Linked DNA regions of Persicimonas caeni. The protein of the gene in region 2 binds, or shares a complex with, the protein of the main gene of each other region. Links are inferred from orthologs where the notes say so. Each region holds a gene or a part of one and is shown on either strand. Other genes may lie near its edges. The genes, in order: FIV42_RS03930 and smc.

What was found.
Region 1: the proteins of smc (region 2) and FIV42_RS03930 are in contact, whole or in part, in a crystal structure (PDB 3ZGX), measured with the Bacillus subtilis proteins. The link is inferred for Persicimonas caeni from one-to-one orthologs.

The regions. Positions count from the first base shown.
Region 1 is NZ_CP041186.1:1,043,058-1,046,343, reverse strand. What follows is about bases 1-2,979. They hold FIV42_RS03930 (segregation and condensation protein A), read right to left. Parts: upstream 1,919-2,979; coding sequence 1,082-1,918; downstream 1-1,081. Other genes in these bases: glnD ([protein-PII] uridylyltransferase), read right to left, coding at 2,928-2,979; xerD (site-specific tyrosine recombinase XerD), read right to left, coding at 1,989-2,897; scpB (SMC-Scp complex subunit ScpB), read right to left, coding at 263-1,063; FIV42_RS03940 (pseudouridine synthase), read right to left, coding at 1-128. Outside these bases: more of glnD, read right to left, coding at 2,980-3,286. UniProt on the Bacillus subtilis protein: Participates in chromosomal partition during cell division. May act via the formation of a condensin-like complex containing Smc and ScpB that pull DNA away from mid-cell into both cell halves.
Region 2 is NZ_CP041186.1:7,387,187-7,391,739, reverse strand. The notes cover bases 118-4,363. They hold smc (chromosome segregation protein SMC), read right to left. Parts: upstream 4,029-4,363; coding sequence 318-4,028; downstream 118-317. Other genes in these bases: FIV42_RS27430 (CheR family methyltransferase), read right to left, coding at 4,108-4,363; ftsY (signal recognition particle-docking protein FtsY), read right to left, coding at 118-214. In the rest of the region: more of ftsY, read right to left, coding at 1-117; more of FIV42_RS27430, read right to left, coding at 4,364-4,553. UniProt on the Bacillus subtilis protein: Required for chromosome condensation and partitioning.

The DNA.
Region 1 (3,286 bases), 6.3 Mb from region 2 along the record:
GAGCCTAGCTCGGTGCACACGTCGCCGTTGACCTGCACACGGCCTGCCTGCATGAGCTTTTCGCCCTTGCGTCGGCTGCACACGCCGGCTTTGGATAAGAATTTTTGAACGCGCATTTCGTTGGCCATCTCGGTTCTCCTCGTCTGAGAGTCAGGGCGCCTCTCGGCGCTCGACGGCAGGATTGCCGTCGTGGCGATGATTCATCGTGGCTGAATGACGTTGTGTCAAGCCTCGTGTCGGACGAACCGCCCGATAGAGCGTGCTATTCCGCGTCGTCGTCGGCCTGCTGGGCCTTGTCGGCGGCCTCGGCTTCGGCGAGTTCCTCGGCGTACATCTCCTCGATTGCCTCGAGCTCGGTGTCGTCCAGGGTAGGCAGGTCGGCGAGGCTGTCGAGGCTGAAGAACTCCAGAAAGCGCTCGGTGGTGCCGTAGATATGCGGGCGGCCCAGGTCGTCGAGCCGGCCGATGGTCTGCACCAGATCGTGTTCTTCGAGGGTGCGGATGACCCCCGAGGAGTCGACGCCGCGGATCTCCTCGACGTCGGCGCGCGTCAGCGGCTGCTGGTAGGCGATGATCGCCAGGGTCTCCATGGCCGCGCGCGACAGCTTTCGCGGCCGGGCCTCGTACATCTTCAGAATATGGTCTTTGAAGTCGGGGTTCGTCCGGAGCTGGTAGCCTCCGGCGACCTCGGCCAGGTGGATGCCGCGGTGTTGCCCGCTATACTCGAAACGCAGGTTCTCGAGGGCGCTCTTGATGACGGTCTCGGGGTAGTCGGGCAGACTCGCCTCGATGGTCTCTCGCGTCAGCGGTTCGTCGGAGGCGAACAGGATCGCCTCGATGATGGCGCGCACCTCGTGCAAGTCGCCTTGCTCGGCCGGGCCACGTTGCTCGGCTGGGTCGCCATCCTCCGGTCGTTGCTCGTCGGGCTGCTCGTCGAGCGTAAGTTGCTGCTGCTTGTCGGCCGCCGTGGGGGAGGGCTCGCCCGAACCTTTCTCCTCACGGTGCCCATGGGCTTCCGGGGTGGGCGGCGTCGAGTTCTTAGTGGTGTCGTTCTTGTCGGACATCGGCAGAGTCTCGCAGGCTTAGCTGATCGCCTCGGGGAGATCGAGTGTCTGGCTGACCTCGAGGATATTGATCACCGAGCGCTCGATGTAGAGTTGCTCTTCACCAATACGCGATTGCATCAATTTGACGATCTTGCGCTTGGTCATCTCCAAAAGCGCCAAGAAGGTGGTGACGACGCGGTAGCGGGTAAAGTCGTGGTGGGCGAATAGCTCCTCGAAGGTCACCCGCGGCTGGTCTTGGAGCAGGGTGGCCACGTCGAGCATCACACTTCGCAGGGTCAGCGTCTCGCGGCTGAGCTCGACGACCCAGTCGGCGTTGTCTTTGTTCTGCTCCACCAGCCGCTTGACGGCGCTGACCAGGTCGTTGAGCCCCGCCTCTTTGAGCTTGGGCGGGCCGACCTCTTTTCGGAACTCGCGTGCCTGCGGGCGGTGGGTGAACACGTCGTGGTCGAGCTTGGGGCGCTCGTCGAGCTTGGCGGCGATAAGCTGGTACTTTTGATGCTCGATGAGCCGGCGCACCAGCTCGGCGCGCGGGTCCGGGCCGTCGTCTTCGTCGTCGTCCTCTTCGACCGGCAGCAACATCTTCGATTTGATGTAGATGAGGTTGGCTGCCATCTCGAGCCACTCGCCGCCCACGTGCAGGTCGAGCGCCTCCATATGCTCGACGTAGCGCAGGTACTCCTCGGTGAGCATCGCAATGGGGATGTCGAAGATGTCGACTTCGTGCTTCTTGATGAGCTCGAGGAGCAGGTCCATCGGCCCCTCGAAAGCGTCCAAGCGCACCGCGAGTTCGCGCGGGACGTTCTCGGGTACCTCATTTTTTCGAGGCTCTTTGACTGCCGGATGGGTTGCCATACTGCCTACTTCTCTTTCTGGCTCGAACTCTGGTTGGCTCGAACTCTGGTTGGCTCGAACTCTGATTGGCTTACGCCCTGGGGTGATGCTCGTCGTACATCTTCTTGAGACGCGCCTGGGCCACGTGCGTGTAAATCTGGGTCGTGTCGATGTTGGCGTGGCCCAAGAGCGTCTGCACGATTCTGAGGTCTGCGCCGCGTTCTAGCAAGTGTGTTGCGAAGCTATGGCGCAGTTTGTGTGGGCTGATCGGCTTGTCGATATCGGCGCGGCGCGCGTACTTTTTGATGTTCTTCCAGAACGCCTGACGCGTCATCGAGCTGCCTCGACGGGTCACGAAAAGATACGGCGTCGACCCGGGACCGCCGCAATTCGCCAAGAGTCGTCCGCGCGTCTGCTCCAGGTAGTCACTTACCGCATCGAGCGCCACTTCACCAAGGGGAACGATGCGCTGCTTATTCCCCTTGCCGATCACGCGCACGTAGCCGGCGCGAAGGTCGACCTCGCGCTGCAATAGCTCGCACAGCTCGGTCACGCGAAGCCCCGTGGCGTAAAGCACGTGCAGCATGGCCCAGTCGCGGTGGCCCTCGGGCACGGTGCGGTCGGGCGTGGCCAGGAGCGTCTCGACCTCATCGAACGAGAGCACCCGGGGCACGCGCCGGCCGTACTTGGGCATGTCGACCTTGGCCGACGGATCCTTGTCGATGACCTCGTCGATGCGCAGGAATTTGAACAGCCCGCGCACCGACGAGAGCTTTCGCGCCACGGTGCGTGTCTTCAAGCCCTCGTCGAGCAGTGCGCCCATAAAACCGCTGATCTGCATGGCGTCGATCTGGCGCACGTCGGTGATCTTGTCATCCTCCGCGCAGTGCTCGGCGAACTGGCGCAGATCGCGGGTGTACGCATCGATCGTGTTCTCGGACAGGTTGCGCTCTACCTTCAAATGAAACGCGAATGCGTCGATAGCTTGATCGAGATCCATCCCTTCCTTGGGGCTCGAGTCTGTGGTGGTTCAAGTCTCGTCGAGGTACGGCGAACTCTCCAGCGTCTCGTACAACGCATTGAGCACTTCGCCGGTCTTGTCGTCGGACAGCTTACCACCTCCGACGCCTTCAACGTAGAAGGTGTCGATGATCTGGGTGCCGAGCGAGTCGATTTTCGAGATATAGGTGCTCACGTCGTGCTCCCAGAGGGTGCGCGTGATCTCGTAGAGCAAGCCCAGACGGTCGGGCGCGCGCACTTCGAGGACGGTAAACGCGTCGCTGATATCTTGGCGCGCCTCGACCGACGTTTTGACCGACGGGGTGGGGCGAGGGGCCAGACGAGTCTCGGAGATGCGCTGCTTGAGCAGGGACTCGACCGACACCTCGC
Region 2 (4,553 bases):
CATCTTTGGTCGGCACCTTGCCCTCTTCGGTGGGCGGGCGGCGCTCGGTGATCTCGGGCTTCTCCGGCTTGCTAAGCGATCGGACGACCGCGAAGACCAGAATGATGAGCACGACGACCGCCAGAGCGATCAGGCCGATCGTGACCGGGTCGAGGCCGCCTTCGGCCTGCGCGAGCACCAACACGGACGCGAGATTGGGGATGAGAGTGGTCATGCAACTGTCCTGAAGTAATCCAGAAAATTCAGATATTGAAAGCGTCGACGCGCAGCAAGGGCCGCGCATCGCAAGAAGTTACTTAAGCCCGACCCACCCCATATCAAGAAGCGAGGCGGTCGTCGATCTCGTGAAGCCGTACAGAGACGATTTTGGAGACGCCCGGCTCTTCCATGGTCACACCATAGAGGGTGTCGCAGGACTCCATGGTGCGCCGGTTGTGGGTGATGACGATCATCTGACTCTGCTGACTGAGCTCGCGCACCATCTCGGCGAATCGGCCCACGTTGGCCTCGTCGAGGGGGGCGTCGACCTCATCGAGCACCGAGAACGGCGTGGGCTTGAGCGAGAAGATCGCAAAGATCAGGCTCACGGCGGTGAGCGCCTTTTCGCCACCGGAGAGCAAGCTGACGTTCTGCAGGCGCTTGCCCGGCGGGCTGACCTCGATGTCGACGCCCGACTCGAGCACGTTGTCTGGGTCGGTGAGCTTGAGCTTGGCGTGGCCGCCGCGGAACAGGCGCGGGAAGAACTCCTGGAACTTCGCGTTGACCGCGTCGAAGGTGTCCCGGAAGCGCTTCTTGCTCTCGCGGTCCATGCGACGAATCGCCTTGCGCAGGTCGTCGACCGACGCCTCGAGGTCGAGTTGCTGCTCCTCGAGGAACTCCTTGCGCTCCTTGGCTTCCTCGTACTCGTCGACGGCCATCGGGTTGACCGCGCCCATTTTGTCGATCTTGCGCTTGAGCTTTTGGACGCGCTTGTCGCGCTGCTTGGGCTCGAGCTCGACCTCCTCGGCGATCTGACGCGCCTCGGGAATCGACAGCTCGAAGCGCTCGCGCAAGTTGCGGTCGACGTGCTCGATCTCGACGCCGAGCTCGCGAAGCGACATCTCGGTCTGCTGGACGCTGCCGACGTTCTGTTCGACGTCGCGGCGGCGCTCGACGATCTTGACCTCGAGCTCGCGCACCTCGTCGTTGACCGCGTCGAGCTTCTGCCGGGCGGCCTCGGCGGCCTCTTTGGCCTCTTTGTATTGGGTGTCGAGTTCGACGACCTCGCGGGTGGTCGAGTCGGACTTCTCCTCGAATTCCTCGAGGCGCTCGGCCTGGGCTTTGGCCTCGCGCTCGAGTTTCTCGATCTGGCGCCCGGTCGACTCGAGCGAGCGCTCCAGGCGCTTGACGCTCTCCTGCAGGTTGCGCCGACGCTCTTTGGCCTCGGCGAGCTCGACCTTGCGCTCGGTGACCGCGCTTTGCTGGGCTTCGAGCTCGCTCTGCATGATCTCGAAGGCCTCGGTGCTCGTCTCGAGGCGCTGCTCGAGCTCCGGAAGCGCGTCCTCGAGGGATTGGCGCTGCTCGCCGAGCCCGTCGGCCTCTTTGGCGAGTTCCTGGTGGCGCTCTTCGAGCGGCTCGACCTCGGCCTTCATGCGGCGCAGGCGCTTTTCGGTGCGCTCGAGCTCGCGCTGCTCCGAGGAGAGCTCCTGCTCGATGCGCCGCTTTTCGAGAGACGCCTGCTCGACCGCCTGACGCGCCTTGGCCAGGCGCTCTTGGCCGAGTTCGACGTCCTCCTCGGCGATCTCGTACTCCTCTTTGGCGTCCTCTTCCCAGAGCTGCAGCTTCGACAGGCGCTCGCTCAACTGCTCGAGCTCGCGCGCCTGGCGCAGCACGCTCTCGGCCTGGTCGCCGACGTGACCGCCCACGATACGCCCGTCGTGAAACTCGATGTCGCCCGAGGTGCTCGCCCAGGCGATCTTGTCGCTGTCGCGCTCGCTACGGGGCGGAAGCTCGGCCAGGGAGTCGACGACGGCGAGCTTGTCGAGCAGCGCACCGACCTCTTCGCGTGGGTCGGCGTCGGGCGCGCTGAGCACGTAGAAGCCGGCGCGGCCGACCTCGTCGTCGGTGAGCATGGCCAGCGCCTCGAGGGCCGCCTCGCGGTGGGTGACGACGACGTCGCCGAGGCGATCGCCCAAGAATGCCGCCACGGCAGCCTCGTCGCCCTCCTCGACGCTAAGGAAGTCGCCGACGGGGCCGAGCACGTCTTCGCGGCCGGTCTCGGCCGCCCACTCGAGCACCTCTTGGACGCCCTGGGCGTAGCCATCGCCGCGGCGGCGCATGGCCTCGAGGCTGTCGACGCGGGCCGACACCTCGATACGCTCCGAGCGAATCTGCTCGAGCTCGGCGCGTGATTCCTTCTGGCGCTCGCGCGCGGTCGACAGGCGCATCTCGGCGCTCTGGCGGTCTTCGCGCTTCTGCTCGACCTCACCGTCGGCGCGCTCGACGTCCATCGCCAGGCGGTTGAGCCCGCGGCGAAGGTCCTCGACCTCGCGGCCGACGCCGTCGATCTGCTCGGTTACTTGTTTCTTGCGTTGGGCGAGTTCGTCACGCTGCGACGACAGCCACTCGCGGCGGTCGTCGAGGCGTCGAAGCTTCGACCTCGCCTCGTCGAGCTTCGAGCGCGTCTCGTTTCGCTCGCGTTCCGCCTCGCGCAGCCGCTTCTTCGCGGCGGCCAACTCGTCTTCGGCTTCCTTGATGCGTGCGTGCGTGTCCTCGGGAGACTCGTCGAAGTTCGCCAACTCGGCGCGGACGCGCTCGAGCTCGGCGGACAGACCCTCTTTTCGTTTTTCCTGGCTCTCACGCTCGCGAAGCGCCTCCTGGTGGCGCGCCTTGGCGTCTTCGACCGAGTCGACGAGGTGCTTGCGGTTCGACTTGGCGAGGTTGAGCTTCGTATCGAGCTTGTAGAAATGCTCGGTCAGCTCGGCGTGCTTCTTTTCGGCCTGGAACGCTTCGACCTTCTGGTTCGAGAGCTTGCCCTCGAGCTTTTTGAGCGACGAGCGCGCCTTCTCGACGTCGGTGCGTCCCTCTTGAAGGCGTTTTCGCAGCTTTGCCGCCCTGTCGGCGAGTTCGCTGCGCTTGTCGACGATCTGGGCGATCTCGAGGGTGCGAAGCTCCTCGGTCAGCTCCTTGTGACGCTCGGCGCGACGCGCCTGGCGCTCGAGGCTGCGAAGCTGCTTATCGACCTCGCGGACGACGTCGCGCACCCGCAGGAGGTTCTGCTCGGTGCGGTCGAGCTTGCGTTGAGATCGGTCACGCTGGGCCTTGTAGCGGGTGATGCCGCTGGCCTCCTCGATGATCAGGCGCCGCTCGGAGGGCTTGGCGCTCACGGCAAAGCTGATCTGGCCCTGCTCGATAATCGAGTAGCCCTGCTTCCCCAGCCCGGTGCCGGCGAGCAGGTTCTGGATGTCCATCAGGCGGCAGGGAACGTTGTTGATGAGGTATTCGCTGTCGCCCGAGCGGTGCAGTCGGCGGGTGATCGAGATTTCGGGCATCTCGCGGTACTCGCGCGGAATGGAATCGTTGTTCCATACCGGCGCCGACTCGTCTGCGCCCTCTGCGTCTGCGTCTTCTGCGTCTTCGGCATCGTCGGAATCGACGGGCTCCGACGAATCGGGCTGCATGTGTTGTTCGGCGCGCGCTTCGCGCTGCTCGCGGGCGGCTTGCTCGGCCCTGGCCGCTTGCCGTGTCGGAGCGGTGGGCTCGGCGGGCTCGGCCGCCTCGTTGGCGAGCTCGTTCTCGAAGGTGAGCGTCACCTCGGCCATGCCGCCGGGGCGGTGGTTCTCACTGCCGGCGAAGATGACATCGGAGAGTGACGAGCCGCGAAGGCTCTTGGGGGACATGTCGCCCATGGCCCACTTGAGCGCATCGACAACATTACTCTTACCACACCCATTCGGCCCCACGATGCCGTTCATGTCATCGCTGAGCTCGATGGTGACTTTGTCCTTGAAGGACTTGAAGCCGACAAGTTGGATACGACGTAACTTCATACTGCCCTGACTACTACGCGGCTCACCCCACAAATGGGAGCGCTTGGAGAGCGGAAGTTAACGCCTTGTGGGTCCGCTTTCAACCGTCAAGCGCCGGTTTAGGGGGATCTGAGGTCTCAAAAAGGGCCAGGAGGTCGTGTCGACCGGCCGGTTTGACCAGATGATGGTCGAAACCCGACGCCAGGGAGCGCTCGATATCCTCAGGCTGGCTGCGTCCCGAGAGCGCGATGAAGGTGGCGTTGGCCAGCGCGTCGAGTTCGGTCATTTGCTCCACCAACTCGTAGCCGCTGATGTCCGGAAGGCCGAGGTCGAGGACCACCACCTCCGGAGACGCCTCGGCGGCGAGTTCGATAGCTTCGGCGCCTGTCTGGCAGGTGCTCACCGCGATCCCCTCCATTTCGAGCAAGATCTGCCAGGCGTTACACGTATCGACGCTGTCGTCGACCAGCAGCACGCTCGGCATGGCTGCGTGGGTTGGAAGCTCGTTGATTGCTCGAGATTGGTCTCCCTGACCCACGCCGCACA